DNA from 2 places in the Bradyrhizobium zaerense genome. Region 2 is predicted to be linked to the other one. Evidence: riboswitches for the same ligand, from Rfam matches in the RefSeq annotation. Region 2 holds a riboswitch; the other holds the start of a gene.
What was found. A riboswitch is a leader RNA that binds a small molecule or an ion and turns the genes downstream of it on or off. The one in region 2 is predicted to bind cobalamin.
Positions count from the first base shown of each region.

Region 1: another riboswitch for cobalamin. It lies ahead of metE (5-methyltetrahydropteroyltriglutamate--homocysteine S-methyltransferase); the one in region 2 lies ahead of AB8Z38_RS10650 (TonB-dependent receptor).

Region 1 covers NZ_CP165734.1:3,785,565-3,793,940, forward strand. The annotation lists gene AB8Z38_RS18375 (cytochrome-c peroxidase) at 336-1,403, shown strand; gene metE (5-methyltetrahydropteroyltriglutamate--homocysteine S-methyltransferase) at 2,221-4,536, opposite strand; cobalamin riboswitch at 4,636-4,835, opposite strand; gene AB8Z38_RS18385 (4Fe-4S binding protein) at 5,593-5,796, opposite strand; gene AB8Z38_RS18390 (EAL domain-containing protein) at 6,381-7,601, opposite strand.
Region 2 covers NZ_CP165734.1:2,124,260-2,132,635, forward strand. The annotation lists gene AB8Z38_RS10645 (PepSY domain-containing protein) at 1-1,121, opposite strand, end outside; gene AB8Z38_RS10650 (TonB-dependent receptor) at 1,134-3,467, opposite strand; cobalamin riboswitch at 3,583-3,785, opposite strand; partial or broken gene AB8Z38_RS10655 (histidine phosphatase family protein) at 3,861-4,431, shown strand; partial or broken gene cobT (nicotinate-nucleotide--dimethylbenzimidazole phosphoribosyltransferase) at 4,438-5,489, opposite strand; gene cobF (precorrin-6A synthase (deacetylating)) at 5,505-6,254, opposite strand; gene cobA (uroporphyrinogen-III C-methyltransferase) at 6,254-6,982, opposite strand; gene AB8Z38_RS10675 (cobyrinate a,c-diamide synthase) at 6,979-8,289, opposite strand; gene cobM (precorrin-4 C(11)-methyltransferase) at 8,289-8,376, opposite strand, start outside.

The DNA.
Region 1 (8,376 bases), 1.7 Mb from region 2:
CAACCAATCGCTCGATGGAGCACCGATGCGGCCACCGGACAGCTTACTGCTTGCGGCACGGCTGTTGTTGTCAGATCGCCCATCACGCCGAACGTTGAGGCGCTAGTCTGATCCACCAGCAGAAAGGCCGCGCTCTAAGCTCGAAGCGAACTCGCGAATCACATAAGCCCCTCAAGCCCGTGCGTGAACGCTGGCGGCGAGCACCTCGAAATCGCACATTTTGATGCAGCCTCGCTTCAGAGGATCCGGTGCATGCTGCGCCGGACCGTCGAGGACCGCGTGGCATCGCTTTCGACTGTTTCCTTGTTTAACAATCAGAACTAATGAGGCGGTGTATGAACATGTCGATCCCGGAGCTTCGACTCGTGGCTGAAGCATCTATTTTAGCTGTTGGGCTGCTGATGTCGTCAGGAGCTAACGCGGACGATGATCTGATGAGAAACGCCAAGCAGATCTTCCATCCGATTCCCTCGGTCATTCCTGCGGTAAAAGACAATCCAGTGACGCATGGAAAGATCGAGCTCGGCAAGATGCTGTTCTTCGATCCGCGGCTATCGGCGAGCGGGATCATTAGCTGCAATACGTGCCACAATCTCGGGACCGGCGGAGTTGATGTCGGTCCGACTTCCGTTGGCCACGGCTGGAAGGTCGGCCTACGTCGGGCCCCAACCGTCTACAACGCAGTGTTCAATGCGGCCCAATTCTGGGACGGACGTGCCGCGGACCTCAAGGCGCAAGCCACCGGCCCTGTGCAGGCGAGTGCGGAAATGAATGCGACTCCGGATCATGTGCTCGGTATCTTGAACTCAATGCCCAGCTATGTCGTCTTGTTCAAGAACGCTTTTCCGACCGAAGCGAGACCGGTCACCTTTGAAAACTTTGCGAAGGCGATCGAGGCTTTTGAAGCGACTCTCATTACACCTGCGGCTCCATTCGATCAGTATCTCGAGGGCAATGCACATGCTCTCGATGATCAGCAGAAGTCCGGGTTGGCACTGTTTATGGAGAAGGGATGTTCCTCTTGCCACAACGGAATCAACCTCGGTGGACAGGCCTACTTCCCGTTCGGCGTGACGCAAAAGCCGAACGCAAGCGTGCTTCCGGACGCCGATAAGGGGCGGTTCGCTGTCACTAAGGCGGTCGGCGACGAATATGTCTTCCGCGCGGCGCCATTGCGGAACGTCGCGTTGCGAGCCCCTTACTTTCATTCGGGACAAGTTTGGAGCCTCAAGCAAGCTGTTGCCCTGATGAGTGAAGTCCAGCTCGGCGCCAAGCTTAGCGATAGGGAGGAAAGCGACATTGTCGCATTTCTGAATTCGCTGACCGGTCGGCTGCCTAAGATCGAATATCCGGTGCTACCAACGCGTAGCAACACGACACCAAAGCCTTCAATAGACAGATAGCCTTAGCAGCACAGGCCTCATTCCCTGCCGAACAGCAACAGATGATACGCAAGAAACCGGCATCCCGCAATGACGTCTAAATGAACGATCTTGTGCTGTCACTCATCACCAGCACTATCAAAAATGCCCGGCCTCCACGGGAGGCCGGGCAGAAGTCACGCAGGAGCGACGCTCCGTTCCGCATCGCACCAGCTTTCGTCGGTAGGGAGGACTACCGGCGATCGATTTACGGCGAGGGCACTCGCCGTCAAACAACAAGAAGCGGATATCGCTCCGCGCAACTTAGCGAGCCGCCAGCCTTCCGCTCCTGCCGGAAAGTTCAACACTTGCCACCACTTGCCAGCTGTCCGGTTAGCAAGGGGAGCCTTGATGGAGCTGGGATCCATCGCGCAGGCGGTTTGGCTGCCGTGTCCTGAAACTCAAGGGTCAGTTTGCCGTCACGCGGCAGCGTTTGGCAGCGCCCCGACACCAACAACTCTTCTCGAAGATCGGGCCAAGGCGCCAATTACGTATAAAATTCTGTAAGGGCGGTAAAATCGATTGTTGTGATGGGACACATCCACGCGATGGATAAATGAAAAGATAGGGCCGTGGTTCGCCTCCAGCGTTCGTGAGGTGGAATATGTCATCTGATCGGTGTGGCCGGCATGCTGGCGTCCTCCGGATTCGAGCTTGTCACCGGCTGTATGCGATCGCCTCCACCGAGGCAGACCGGCATTCGCAAGCGCTGGAAGGTTTGGGAGGCTCGCAAGATGTCCCGACCTCCCAAACCGCGTTCATCTTATTCACAAATACGTTGGCGACACGCTCCGTACGATCATGTCTCAGCCCGCAACTCGCGTGCGGCGGCCACCATATTGACGAGCGCGGGACGCACCTCCTCCCACCTTCGAGTTTTCAGTCCGCAGTCGGGATTGATCCAAAGCTGCCGATCGGAAACGCGCTGCCGCGCCAACACGATCAGCTGCTTGATCTCCGCTGCTGCGGGAATGCGCGGCGAATGAATGTCATAGACGCCCGGCCCGATCTCATTAGGATATTTGTAGCTCTTGAAAGCGTCGAGCAATTCCATTCTAGAACGCGAGGCCTCGATTGAAATGACGTCGGCATCCATTGCTGCGATCGCATCGATGATTTCGTTGAACTCGGAATAGCACATGTGGGTATGGATCTGAGTTCGATCAGCGACAGCGGAGGAGCAAATGCGGAAACTGTCCACTGCCCAATCGAGATAGTCCTTCCACCGCGATTTGCGTAGCGGCAACCCCTCCCGCAACGCGGCCTCGTCGATCTGGATCATGGTCGCTCCAGCCGCCTCAAGGTCGATGACCTCATCTCGGATCGCGAGAGCGATCTGTCGGCATGTCTCGCTCCGCGGGATGTCGTCACGGACGAACGACCAATTCAGGATCGTCACCGGTCCGGTCAGCATAGCCTTGACGGGTTTTTTGGTCAGGGACTGCGCGTAGCGCCACCATTTGATGGTCATGGGCTTCGGGCGGGAGACATCTCCAAACAGGATAGGAGGACGAACGCACCTCGAGCCATAAGACTGAACCCAGCCGTGCTTGGTAAATGCGAAACCCAACAGCTGCTCGCCGAAGTATTGAACCATGTCATTGCGCTCGAACTCACCGTGTACGAGCACGTCCAGGCCGATATGTTCCTGCCACTGCACGGTACGGGCTGTCTCTGCTTTGAGACGCTGCTCGTACTGCGTGTCATTCAGCGCTCCCCGGGCATGAGCCGCACGCGCATTGCGGACGTCGGCCGTTTGCGGAAAGGATCCGATGGTTGTCGTTGGAAACCTCGGCAATGCGAACGCGACGCGTTGGACGTCCGCACGCTGGTTGAACGCACTGCGACGGCGACGCATGTTATCGCCGATGGCGGCCATTCGTCGGGCGACGTTCGCACTGTGGATCTTGGGCGACGTTTCGCGGGTGACGGATGCATCCTCTGAGAGCGCGAGTTCATCGGCCACGTCGGCAGCATGGCCGGCCAGCGCTTTGCCCAATATCGAAAGCTCCTTGATCTTCTGCACTGAGAACGCCAGCCACGTCTTCAGATTGGGATCGAGATCGGTCTCTAGCTCAACGTCAGTCGGAACATGAAGTAGCGAGCAGGAGGGAGCAATCTGAACACGGTCCCTGCCCAGCTTTTTGACCATAGGAGCAAGCTGGTCGTGCAGCGCCGGCAGATTTGAGCGCCACACGTTGCGGCCATCAACGACGCCTAGCGAGACCACGAGATCTCCACGGGCTCTGGCGACAATCGCGTCCAACTGGCCGGGTGCCCGAACCAAGTCGACATGGAGCCCGGCAACGGGCAAAGCCAAGACCGTCTCAAGATTGTCGTCGACGGCCCCAAAATATGTGGCCAGCATGATCTTTAGAGCCGGCACGGCGTTAACGAAGTGAGCATAGGCCCGGCGGATAGCCGCCCGAGATGCTTCGTCGAGGTCCATCACTAGGCATGGTTCGTCGAGCTGAACCCATTCAGCACCGCGCGAGGCTAGTTCGCGGAGAACATCGACATAGACGGGGAGGAGCCGATCAAGCAGCGACAGCGGATTGAATGCGGGATTTACGCTCTTGCCAAGCTTCAGGAAAGTGACTGGGCCAACTAGGACGGGCCGCGTCTGATAGCCGAGGCTTCTTGCCTCCTCATATTCCTCGATCGGCTTCCGAGAGACATACTTAAAGATCTGATCCTGGTGAAATTCCGGCACCATGTAGTGGTAGTTGGTATCGAACCACTTCGTCATCTCCTGTGCGGCTACGCCGGGCCCATGCTGAGCGTGACCACCGTCCTGAGCGCCACGCGCCATGGTGAAGTAGGTTTTGAGCGACACAGGACCTTCGGTCCAGCCGTAAACGTCGGGAATGGCGCCGACCATTAGGCTGGTATCGAGCACATGGTCGTAGAGCGAGAAGTCATTCGAAGGAATGACGGTCGCACCGCGGGATTTCTGCCGAGCCCAATTAGCGGCACGAAGTCCACTCCCCGCCTCGAGGAGCTCGGCTTCGCTGGACTTTCCCGCCCAGTAGCTCTCGAGCGCGAATTTGAGTTCGCGTCGTGGGCCGATGCGTGACGTTCCCAGGGTGGCAACGGGAAGCGAAAGGATAGACATAGCTTAGACCCCATGATTGGGGCAAAGGCCATGGCGGACGCATACAGCGAACATCGCGTGAGCGACAACTGCTTGGCGCACACCGGGACACCCCGCCCGTGGACGATATCTTGTCGAGGCAGGTCTCCTGGCTCACGGGTCGTCGGTGCTGTCCGGCCTTCCCGAAGCCGCATGGCTTCAGTGACTTCGTTGGACAGCGGCTCGCCGCTTACAGTTGCGGGGGCAGCGCCGGTTTTGCACCGGCTTCCCTCTTAGCTCCGGATCAAACGGATCCAAAGACCGCGACGGCTGGAATTATGCGCACGAGGATCGATGCGTCAACCTACCGATTCTCGCGGCGATATTGCCCAAGCGATTGCGAGCGTACTAGCAGGGTGCGAGGGTCTGCGCGCGGCCTGGTGAACAGGCGCGGATCTGTGGAGGCTCCGCTTGTGAAATGCGTTCGCTTTCAACACCCTGCTCGCGTAAAACGGATGAACTCCGCGACCGGAACGAACCCGGGCCGTTTTCGCTATCTGTATGATCGCGACGAGGCTGGCCTTTTCCGTCAGCAGCTTTTCCAACCTGCGAGTCAGGAAGATGCGATCAGCCTTGGCCCGCATCCATTTGGTCATAGCCCATGAGGCTCCCTAGAAACTGGGAAGCCGGATTGCTCCAGGATCGCATGATCAAGTCGACTCCTTGGTGTTCGGCCGGCCCGCGACGAGGCACGAGGTCGTCCGTCTCCGTGAGGTTGGTTAAGATGATCTTCTCGGTACGCCAGGTATTCACGTGCTGAGCGACTTTGGCGCCGGCTTCGATGCGCTCGTGGCCGCTCGACGCCGATCTGCCTCGCCTCGGCTCGTCACTAGCGACCATCAGCCTCAACGCCGCCACTGGAGGATCTTCGTCCGACAGAGGCCCTTCGAGGGCCTCCTCGGAGTCGATCAGCGTCTTAAGCTCGTAACGATGTTAATCGACCTCGATGCGCCCCATGCGGCCGGTGGTCGCCTCAAGGTCGACATCTACGACTTCGTTCGCGAAATCGAGCGATGAGGCCTTCTGGACGCGGGCTGCTTATGCTGTCTTGGACGGGACACAGGTGTCAGGGACCGGACAGACCACCGCGCATTGCGGCGTGTCGCAATGGCCCTCGCACTCCGTACATTTTTTGGCGTCTATAACGTAAATGTCGCGCTTCAGGCTGATCGCCGCGTTGGGACACTCGAACTCACATGCGCCACAAACGGTGCATTGCGAAGCGACGATCTTGTAAGCCATGCCTTCCGACTCCTTAGGCGAGCGATGCCATGGGCGATCCCTTTCAAATGCCGTGCCAAACGCAGACGCGCTCAAGGTTGGGCAATTTGCCCAATTCGACTGTCCGGGGCCTAAGACCATGTTGCATCTGCGACAGCAACAGGCCGCTTCAATTCCAGGCTAGAGCCCTCGGGCCCTCTTGAGAGTCAGTCGCGGCTTGACCGCTGCGAGCGTCCGTCGGTTTGTTTGGGACGTCAGCGCGGGGGACAAGCGAGGCTCGACGCTTCCGAAACCGGCCGCGCGACAAAAAGCCGCGAGCGGACGCAGGTCTACGTCGGATCTCGGCAAACCTCCGGTCACACACCACCGACGGAGGTTTTCGCAAGCCTCGCTCATGGCTGCAACGCTAGCTCCGCGGATTGACTCGCTGGAGGCTTGCAAAAACGGGTTTGTGGTACAACAAGCTTCGGAGGCAAGTGAAGTTGCGACGGGGCGAGCGACACTGGCCTTGCCAAGTGACTGATTGAATTGCACTCAGCCTCATGCCTGGTGCCGAGTAGGCACGGCGGTGCTCGTGAGCGCTGCTAGGCTTCGCTTGGCCGCGCTCAGCCACTCGTGACGCAAGCTGGAGCATGGTTGAAAGATGACTGTGCAAATTGCTTCAGTGGCATGGCTTTTCCGAACAGATGGCCCTGCGCAAGGTCGAAGCCGAGTTCGGTCACAGCGATTAGGTCGGCCTGGCTCTCCACACCTTCGGCGACGGTGCGCACATTGTACTCTTTGGCTACATCGACGATATGGCGGCACACCGTTCGCTTGAGGGGCCCATTCGCGCAGCCGCCGACGAACTGACGATCCACTTTCAATTTCATGAACGGGAATTTTTCTAGGCCCATCAGCTGTGGCCAATTGGCACCGACATTGTCGATTGCAAGGCCAATGTTGTGAAAGCGAACCTCACGCGCAACCTGGACCAGGAGATCTAGGTTCTGGATAGCTTCCACGCTCTCGATTTCAATCGTCAAACCGCCGAAAGCGGGGTGCGACGGCATGCGCCGACAGAGATCGCGTACCGCCTGCGGGTCAATCAGGAATGCTGCCGGGAGATTGATGGAGAGATCGATCGAAGTTTGCTGCTCCAGAAGATAATGCCAATCCTTGATCGCGCGGTCGATCACGAACTGCGACAACTCCCTAAAATGCGGATCCTGAGGCTCCGGGATGAAATAGGCCGGTGGAACAACGCCCCAGGTCGGGTGCCGCATTCGCACATGCGCCTCTGCGCCGCGACGGCTAAGGGTACACGCGTCAAACTTCGGCTCATACCAGAGCTCAAGCCAGCCAGCATGTAAGGCTTCTCCGACATGAACCGCGGGACGGGGCGCCGGCTCTTTTGGCAAGAGCATGGCAATCCGATCGCGCAACGTCTCGGCTGCAAACGGCGTCCTGAGCGGCGGCAGCATAGCAAGCCCATATTCACTACCGACCTGCTGCACTGCCGCCATGATGATCGACTCTCGGGCTCCGAACGCCAGCACTCGGCCTGCAAATTCTTCGCGTACCAGTATCTCGAGCAATCGTCCAGGCTCGATGCGGTCCGAGCCAATGCCGAGCAGGATCAGATCAGGGAACTCCGTGCTGAGTACGAGCGGCAGCTCGTCAGCAGTCCTGCATTCGCTAATAACAAACCCCATATTCTCCAGCACATCCCGTAGAAAGGCGCGCAGATGCCGCTTGCCGACGGCCAGGCACGCCCGCGGCCGCACCTTACGTTGCCCGAAGATTACAGGTTTCCCTCCGACCAGTTCGGCCTGTCCATGTTCCATCGCAACCACTCCCGTTCCGTGACGGTGCCTTAAACGAGGAGCGAAGGTCTAAACAAGCTGTGCTTCCCGATATCTTTCGATTGTTCGAGATAAGCTTAAGATAGTGCATTAGTGTGCAAAATCTTTCGCGATCTTGCTCAGACGATTTTATCGGGCGCACGGGTGTGATACCTGTCGCGCTTCTCGCAACCTCGTACGAGTACGCACGCGAGGTGGGAATCTCTCGTTCGGACGCACCGAGCTGACGCCCTATGGCGCTGCGATCATCGTGGTGCACGATTTATTCAATCGAGTAGTTCGTGAGCGACGATCGGCAATCACTCTTAGAACGTTTGATCGGCATGACCGGCGTGTGCCGTTTGGTGATATGTTTTCCAATCGAAGGCAGTCCATCATGAGTTCGCAGCTGCTCAAGCCGCAGTCGTTCTGAGAACGGCAATGGCTTGCAATTACCTCAGCTCTGTTGCCTATAGCGAGTGTGGACGTCCTGCTTCCTACCGAGCCTGATAGTTGCTCTCAATTGCGTTTTCTGTCTCCTACTGAGCATGAATTTCCTCCAGAGGGCTAGGTCGGGTGTTCGTGTTGGCGCTGAAGCGCAAGGCCCGTCTCGCGGGGGCACGGCTTTGCGCAAGAGCGTGCCAGGAGATGAGAACGCGGTCGCAGAAGCGGTCGAAGAGCTACTTTCAGAATTAGGTGGCCCCGGACCGGAGTTCAGCCTTCAAGGCGCGAAGCAGGCGGCGTTGCGCCTGATTCAGGATCCCGAACGGGGTTTCAT
Region 2 (8,376 bases):
GCCGCAAGCACGGACGGTGCGTCGCAGCCGGTTGCGATCTGCGTCATCAGGTTTCCGATCGCCTGCGCGCTGATGACCGGCGCCTCCCCACCGTCTGGCCGGATTACAACCTGCTCCCCGAGATCAATCCGCTCCCGTCGATAGAGACTGCCGCCGAAGGCAAACCACTCGACCTCGCGAGCCGACGGCGATAGGGGCCGGCGATCGAACGATACGGCTGCGGTCCAGTCCGGCGAAGCATTGATCACGCCAGCCTCAGCCGGACTCAACTGGCCGTGCGAGAATAGCCGGCCATGGTCCATCGAGAGCCAACCGCTGAAGATCCAGGTCAGCACGAACGTGGTCGCGAAGAGACCGACGACGTGATGAAAGGCGTGCCAGCCAAGGTATGGCGATGAGATCTGCCGCCCGCAGATCCTGATCCGCACAAAACCAAGCACCGCGCCCAGCACCGCCGCGATCAAGGCCAGGAGCGACAACGTCCAGACCACGCCGTCCCACAGCGCCCAATTGCTTCTGAGAGACGTCGGATAGATCCAGTGCAAAACGCTGCCGGCCAAATTCCATCCACGCTCGCTCCGTGTGGTATCCAGCACGACCTCGCCGGTCGCAGATGAAACGTAGACCTCCGTTCCGGCGAGGTCGCCGAGGGCCACACGAAACAGAGGCCGGTGGCGATCGAAGCCGTTCGGAACGCTCCATTGATCGTAGTCCGCTTGTGCAACGACAGCCGCACGCGCCGCATCGAGCCCGCGTTGACGCGCATAGGTCCGCGCGATGGTGAGCGCGACCTCGGGCGACCGCACCGATGCATCATTCCCGTCAGTAGCGTGGATCGCGCGCAGTCGCGAGGGCCCCGACACGATATAGACCCGCTCCTTGCTCCGCTGAACCAGGCGCACGCGCGTGGCATCGCTGATGCCGCTTGCGGCCAGCGCATCGGCAACTGTCATCGCACTCGCTGCTTGATCCAGCGGCCTCAGGCCGGCAAAGCGCTCCGCTTCCGTCAACGACGGAAACGGCACGAAGTGCATCACGATGCCGGTCGAAAACCACATCGCGAACAGCAGGCCGAACGCGATCCCGAGCCAGCGATGCGAGAGGACGGTCGCGCCCATCATGCGTTCAATGCCTTACCATTTGAACGCCGCCGAAATTTCGTAGGTGCGCGGCACGCCGAGCAATATCTGGTCAGGATAGAACGGATCGCCCCAGATCGCATAGCGCTTGTCGGTGAAGTTGCGCACCCGGAAGATCAGGCGAGCCTGGTCGACCGCAGAGAGCACCGTCTTGGGGAGATCGACCAAAGCATAGATGTCCCCCACCGTGTAGGCGTTCAGCGTCACCGTGTTGGCATCGGTGTTGTAGCGATCACCGACATGGCGGCCGACGATACCGAACTCAACGGGCCAGGACGTCAGGAAGCGGTACGACGCACCAGCATTGGCGACGATGCGCGGCACGTTCGGCGGCGTATTGCCTGAGAACGATCCACCGACGAAATTGTAGTCGGCGTAACGCGCATCGACATAGGCAATGTTGCCCCACAGCCGCAAAGGCTCGATCGGTCGCACCGATGCGGCGAGCTCGACGCCCTTCGACTGCTGCCGCCCGGCAATGTTAAGCTGCATGCCGCCGGCCGCCGCATAGACGTTTTTGCGCAGGATATCGTAGGCCGAGAACGACCACTCCGCCCGCTGGTCCCAGAGCAGATGCTTGACGCCGGTCTCATACGTGCGCGAGGTCGTCAGGTTGAGCGGATCGGTCGGATTAAGCAGAAAGATGTTATTGGCGGAGATGTCGGCTCCGGTGGCGTATTGGCTGAAGAAGGTCAGGCCGGGTACGGCCTCCCAGGTGTATCCAATACGTCCCGTCGTCGGGACCCAGGATTTCGAGAACGGGAAGTTCGCCTTCTCCAGGCCATTCACGTCGGTCGAGTTGCGATCAAGGCCGATATGCTCGACGCGCAACCCGCCGACCAGCGCAAAGCTGCGGGTCAGCTTGAGGCGATCTTCGAACGACAGCGCCTCGTTGTCGATCCGCGCGGTCTGCTGCTGTGTCGTGAGCAGGCCATAATAGCCGCGAGGTGGATCAACCAGCGAGACCGAATCGTCGGGGAAGTTGACTGCGCCCGGCCTGACAAAATCGAGATAGCTTGATGAAAGCGTCGTGACCAGACGATTGTCGAGGCCCGCAATATTCGCATCCCAGGTCAGGTCCGTGATATTGCCGACGAGGCGCTGGCTGTGCGCGACATAGAAGCGCTCACGATCGACCAGGTTCGAAGTGGAGTTGAAGGCCTCGACCTCGTTGTTGAACCATGTGCGCTCCGCCCCATAAGCATAGGCCTGGCTCTTCAGCGTCAGGTCGGGCGCCAGCTTCAGCTCGAAGCCGCCACGCAGCCACACTTCTTGCGCGACGTTGCGGTTGTCCAGGACGTTGTAATTGGTATTGGAGGTGCGATCGTCGATCGTGACCGGTCCGAGATTCGTTCCGTTGAAATTCGAGACAGAGCTGCCGGAGACGATTCCAGCCGTCGCATGCGAGCCGCTGAATGCGACCGGCACCAGCGGCGCACCCCAATACGCCCTTCCGCGATCCTCCCGATACTCGATCGCGCCCCAGACCTTGAGGCTGTCGGAGACGTGGTAGTTGAGCTGGCCGGAGACATCGAGCGTCCTGGTGTTGGTGTCGTCGGCGAAGCCGTTGAGCGACGAGCGGCTGACGTCGAAGCGGTAGTCGAGGCCCTGCACGTCGGTGCTGCCGCCGGAGCCGTAATGTGTACGGAACGAGTTCAACAGATCATACGAGACATCCGCCTCGTTGCGGATTGGGCCGGTGTGCGGCTGCCTGGTGACGAAATTGATTGCGCCGCCGCTGGCGCCCTCGCCCGACATCAGCGAGGCCGGGCCTTTCAAGATCTCGATGGCCTCCAGATTGGCCGTATCCATGACCCGCGATGTCATGTTCTGCGGGCCGATCTTGATGCCGTTGTAGAGCGTGTTGATCTGGCTGTTGGTGAAGCCGCGCATCGAGAAAGCTGACGGCTCGGCCGGATTGTCACCCGCGGTGACGCCGACCGCGCCCTGGGCGACATCCGAGACGGTGCGGTAGCCCTGCTCGCGCATTGTTTCCGCCGAGATCACCTCGACGGTCGCAGGCGTTTCACGCACGGTCAAGCCGAGACGCGAGGCGCTTTGCGCCACCGCATTGGTGTTGAGCGGCGTCTGCGCGGTTGCCGATGGCACGGCCAGCGCGGTCGCAGGCCTGCGCGCTGCCTCGCGGCGTGCGGCCTGCCTTGCGCGTCCGGCCGGCTTGCGGGACTGTGGCGAGGTCACCTCCACCGGCGGCAGCTGCTCGCGTGCCTGCTGCGCCAGGGCTGCGGGCATATCGATGGCGGCAAACGAAGTGAGCGTGGCGGACGCAAGCAAAAAGCCGCGCGGTCGCGCAAGACGGACGGAAGACATGGTCTTGGACCTCGGTGTGACGTCGGTGGCACGTCACAGCGAACCAAGGTCCCATCTTCGGCCGTTCAGCCCTCCGATGAAGCCAAATGTCTGTACTCCCCGACCGACATCTTCGCGTGTGACCACGGCTGACGGCAGGTCTCCTGGCTCGCGGGTCATTACCGCTTCGTCGCCTTCCCGGGACCGAGGGCCCAGTGGCTGATGACGAAGGATTCGCCGCTTACAGTTGCGGGGGCAGCTACGGCATTGGGGACAATTTCCCCGCACCGCATTCCCTTTTCACCCCCTCTCGGGGAAACCGTCACGGTCATCTAGGATTACGATCAAGACAGAGTCAATGTGCCTGTTGCGGCGACGTTGCCACAGCGACCAACTTTCCCAGGAGATTTTCGTATGGAGGGCGAAACCTTCCTCTGGCTGATCCGTCATGCCGTCGTCAATGGCGTCAGGGGCACCATCCACGCGCCCGACGCGCCGGCTGATCTCAGTGACCGGGCGCAGTTGGACGCGCTAGAACGGTATCTGCCGCGAGAGGCCGCGAGCTATGCGAGTCCGTCGCGACGCACGGTCGAGACGGCCCGCGCGCTGAAGCTCGATCCGGCGCTCGTGGGCGAATTCAGCGAGCAGGATTTTGGCGATTGGACCGGCCGGCGGCATGACGAACTCGCGGCCAGTGGCGGTGACAGCTATGCGCAGTTCTGGAATGATCCCGCGCATCAGCGACCGCCGAACGGTGAGCTTCGAGGATCAGGTCGCGCGGGTCCGGCTCGGTCTCGCACGGATTGGCGCCGGGCCAGCGACGCTCGTCGTGCATTCAGGCACCATTCGCGCTGCACTCTGCATCGCGCTCGATCTGGCGCCGGACGCGGCCCTGCGCTTCGTGATCGATCCGTTGTCGCTGACCCGGATCGATCGGCTCGCAACAGGCTGGCGCGTGATGTGCGTCAATCAGTGCGTGGCATGAGCCGGATCAGGCCGGACGATCCGGCACATTGGCCTGCGCGAACGTCGCCATGCCGTTGTGAAGGCTGCACGCGAGCCGCACCAGTGGCAGCGCGATGGCCGCGCCCGATCCTTCCCCGAGCCTGAGATCAAGGCTGATGAGCGGCTGAACGTTCAGCGCGCGCAGCACCAACCGATGCCCCTGCTCCGCAGACTGGTGCGACGGCAGCAGGAACGGTTGGCACGCCGGATTCAGGCGCACCGCGGCCAGCGCCGCGACGGATACGATAAAGCCGTCGATCAGCACCGGAATGCGGCGCTGCGCGGCGCGATGATCGCACCGCAGATCGCTGCGATTTCAAGACCGCCAACGGCGCAAAGAATTTTTTCGGGCGATTTGTCCGCAACGCTATGACGCGCAATCGCGGCATCGATCACCCGGGCCTTGTGCACCCGGCCGGCGGCATCGACACCGGTGCCGGTGCCGGCGATTTCTTCAGCGCTCACCCGGAGCAGGCCCGCCGCAATTGCCGCCGACGCCGTCGTGTTGCCGATGCCCATCTCGCCGAAGATCAAGAGATCTGGCTGGGTCGCGCCCGCACGGACGACCGCGCGCTGGCCGGCTTCGAAGGCAAATGCCAGCTCTGCAGGTTCGAGCGCAGCTTCCATGCTGAAGTCGCGGGTGCCGTTGCGCGGCTTGTCGGTGACAATGCCCGCCATCTCCTCCAGCGCCAGCGTGCCGGCGTCGACCACCTCGAGGCTCGATCCCAGCTCACGCGCCAGCACCGAGATCGCTGCACCGCCTGAGGCAAAATTCGCCATCATCGCGATGGTGACGGGTTGCGGATAGGCCGAGACGCCCTGCGCGACGATACCGTGATCGCCGGCGAAGATGATGATCGGCACACGCGCGGCACGGGGTTGTTCGGTTGCTTGCAGGCCCGCGAGTTCGATCGCGAGTTGCTCGAGCCGGCCGAGCGAGCCGGTCGGCTTCGTCAGTTGCGCCTGTCGCGCAATCGCCGCGTCGCGATGAACCTCGGAGATGTTTGGACAGTTTTGGTAGACCCATTCGGGGAGCATGCTGCCTCGCTTGGCCTACGGCCTGCGTTTGAGAATGTAGCTGTCCATGATCCAGCCATGCCGCTGGCGCGCGTCATGCCGCGCGGCGACGATGCGCGGGCCCGCTTCAGCAAGCGCGCCGGACATGAGGATCTGATCGGGCATGCCGAGATAGGCGCCCCACCAGATATGCAGGCCAGCCGGATCGAGCGACTCGAATGCCGTGCCGCCGTCCAACATCACCACAACGGTGTCCGTGCCCTGCGGCCAGCCGCCTTCGCGCAACCGCCGGCCGGTCGTCACCAGAAAGGGCTCGCCAATATCGTTGAGCGGCAGCGCATGCGCGGCGCACAGCGCCTGGATCGACGTGATGCCGGGCACGACCTCGATCTTCGGTGAGGGATTGAGCCGCCGCGCAATGCGCAGCGAGGAATCGTAGAGCGAGGGATCGCCCCAGATCAGCAGCGCAACCTTGCCGTCCCCGCCGAGGTGGCCGGCGATCGTCTGAGACCAGGTCGCTGCGACCGCATCATGCCAACCGTCCACGCCCTTGCGGTAATCCGCCTCGTCCGCATCGCGTAGCGGCAGGTCAAACTCCGCGATGCGCGTCTTGTCGTTCGTGAGCACATCCGCGCAGATCGTCCGCCGCAGGTCGGCGAGATCGGATTTCGCGGCCCCTTTGCGTGGAATCAGGACGAGATCGGCCGCGTTGATCGCAGCGATCGCCGCGCGCGTGAGCTGCTCGGGATCGCCGCAGCCGATGCCTATCAGCGAAAGCGTCAGCATCACGGACCGCCCTCCGCCAGCGCCCCGAACAGGATGACGGCCGCCGTCGAGGCTGCCCCGCCCCGCGCAAGCTGTTCGGCAAGCGCTGCAATGGTGGTGCGGACCAGCCCCTCGTCGGCGCGGCCGAGGGATTCGGCAAACAGTGCCGGGGTGTTTGGCGCCAGCCCATGTTCGATCAGTTTTGCGGCAAGCGCCGGAAAGGTCCGGCGGCCCATATAGACCACGGTCGTCGCCTCGGGATCGGCCAACGCAGCCCAGTTGAGGTTTTGCGGTAGCTCGCCGCTGACATCGGCGCCGGTGACGAACTGCACCCTGCGCGAGGTGTGGCGGCGGGTCAGCGGAATGCCGGCGTGCGCAGCCGCGACGCAGGCCGAGGTGACACCCGGAATGATCTCGTAGCCGATGCCGGCTTCGCGCAGCGTGTCGAGCTCCTCCTCGAGCCGGCCAAAAATGCCGGCATCGCCCGACTTCAAGCGGACCACACGGATACCGGTCGCCGCATAGTCGACCAGGAGACGATTAACATGGTGCTGCTTGGTCGAAGGAAGGCCAGCTCTTTTGCCCACCGCGACGAGGTTGGCGCCGGGCCGGGCGAGATCGAGGATCGCACCGGAGGCGAGATCGTCGTAGAGCACGACGTCGGCCTCCCGCAGCCGTGCCGCGCCCTTCAGCGTGAGCAGCTCGGGATCGCCGGGGCCGGCGGAGATGAAGGAGACAAAGCCGCTCACCGGTCCTCCGCGATCAGATGAAAGAACGTCCCAGTGGCTCGTCCCCGGCGCGAGCCGGTCTCGGCAATGACCGCACCGGTTGCGTCGTGCACGACGGCCAGCGGCGTATCGGGTTGGGCCAGGATGGTCGAATAGTGGAATTCGTGGCCGCGAAGGCGCGCGCCGGCTTGATGTCCAGGCATCGGCGCGGCGAGCGCCGCCAATCGATAGCCCAGATGCATGCGGCGTTTGGCAAAGCTCGTCTCCAGGCCGAGCAGGCCCGTCATCTCATGACGCGCGCCGTCTGCGTCGGTGAGGCCTGCGCCGAGCACCATATAACCTCCGCACTCCCCGTGCACCGGACTCGTCGCGGCGAAAGCGCGCAAGCCGCCGGCGAAGCGTGCGTTGGCGGCGAGTTGACCGGCGTGGAGCTCCGGGTAGCCGCCGGGCAGCCAGCACACATCGGCGCTCGTGTCGGGCGCTTCATCGGCAAGTGGCGAGAACGTCAAAATCTCGGCGCCGGCGGCACGCCAGCCTTCCAGCATGTGCGGATAGACGAAGGAGAACGCGGCATCGCGGGCGAGCGCGATGCGCTGGCCGGGCGGCGTCACGTGCAGGCCGTTCCCCGCAGGCCGCGGCGACCACGTGGCGGCCGATCGCAGCACGGCATCGAGGTCGACATGTTCGGCGACAAAACGCGCGGCTTCGTCGATCAGACTGCCGATCTCGGCCTGCTCCTCGGCCTGCACCAGGCCGAGGTGCCGCTTCGGCAGGCTGATCTCGGCATGGCGCGGCAGCGCGCCGAACACGGCAATGCCGACATCGGCAAGCGCACGACGCACAAGGTCCTCATGACGAGGGCTCGCGACGCGGTTGAGCACGACGCCGGCAAGACGCAGGCCGGCGCGGTAGTCGCGAAGGCCCGCGGCAATTGCCGCCGCGGTCTGCGCCTGCCCGGACGGATCGATCACCAGCAGCACCGGCCAGCCCAGCATCTCCGCAATATCGGCCGTAGCACCGTTGCCGCTGACGCCGCGTGCAGCGACTCCGTCGAACAGGCCCATGGAGCCTTCCGCAAGCACGACATCGGCATCGACAGCGCGGCTGACGAGATGTTCGATCGTCACGCGATCCATTGCCCAGCTGTCGACGTTGACGGAGGCACGCCCGGTAGCTGCGGCATGGAAGGCTGGATCGATATAGTCAGGGCCGCTCTTGAGACATTGTACCTTCAGTCCGCGATTGTGCCAGGCACGCGCGAGCGCCAAGGTCAGCGTGGTCTTGCCGACCCCTGAAGCCGGTGCGGAAATGACGAGGCCTGCCGGCATCACGACGCCTCCGGAAAACGGGGCTCGGCGCCGATGGGCCGGTAGCGGCGATCATAATCGGCCGCATAAAGCCGGCTCTCGGAAAAG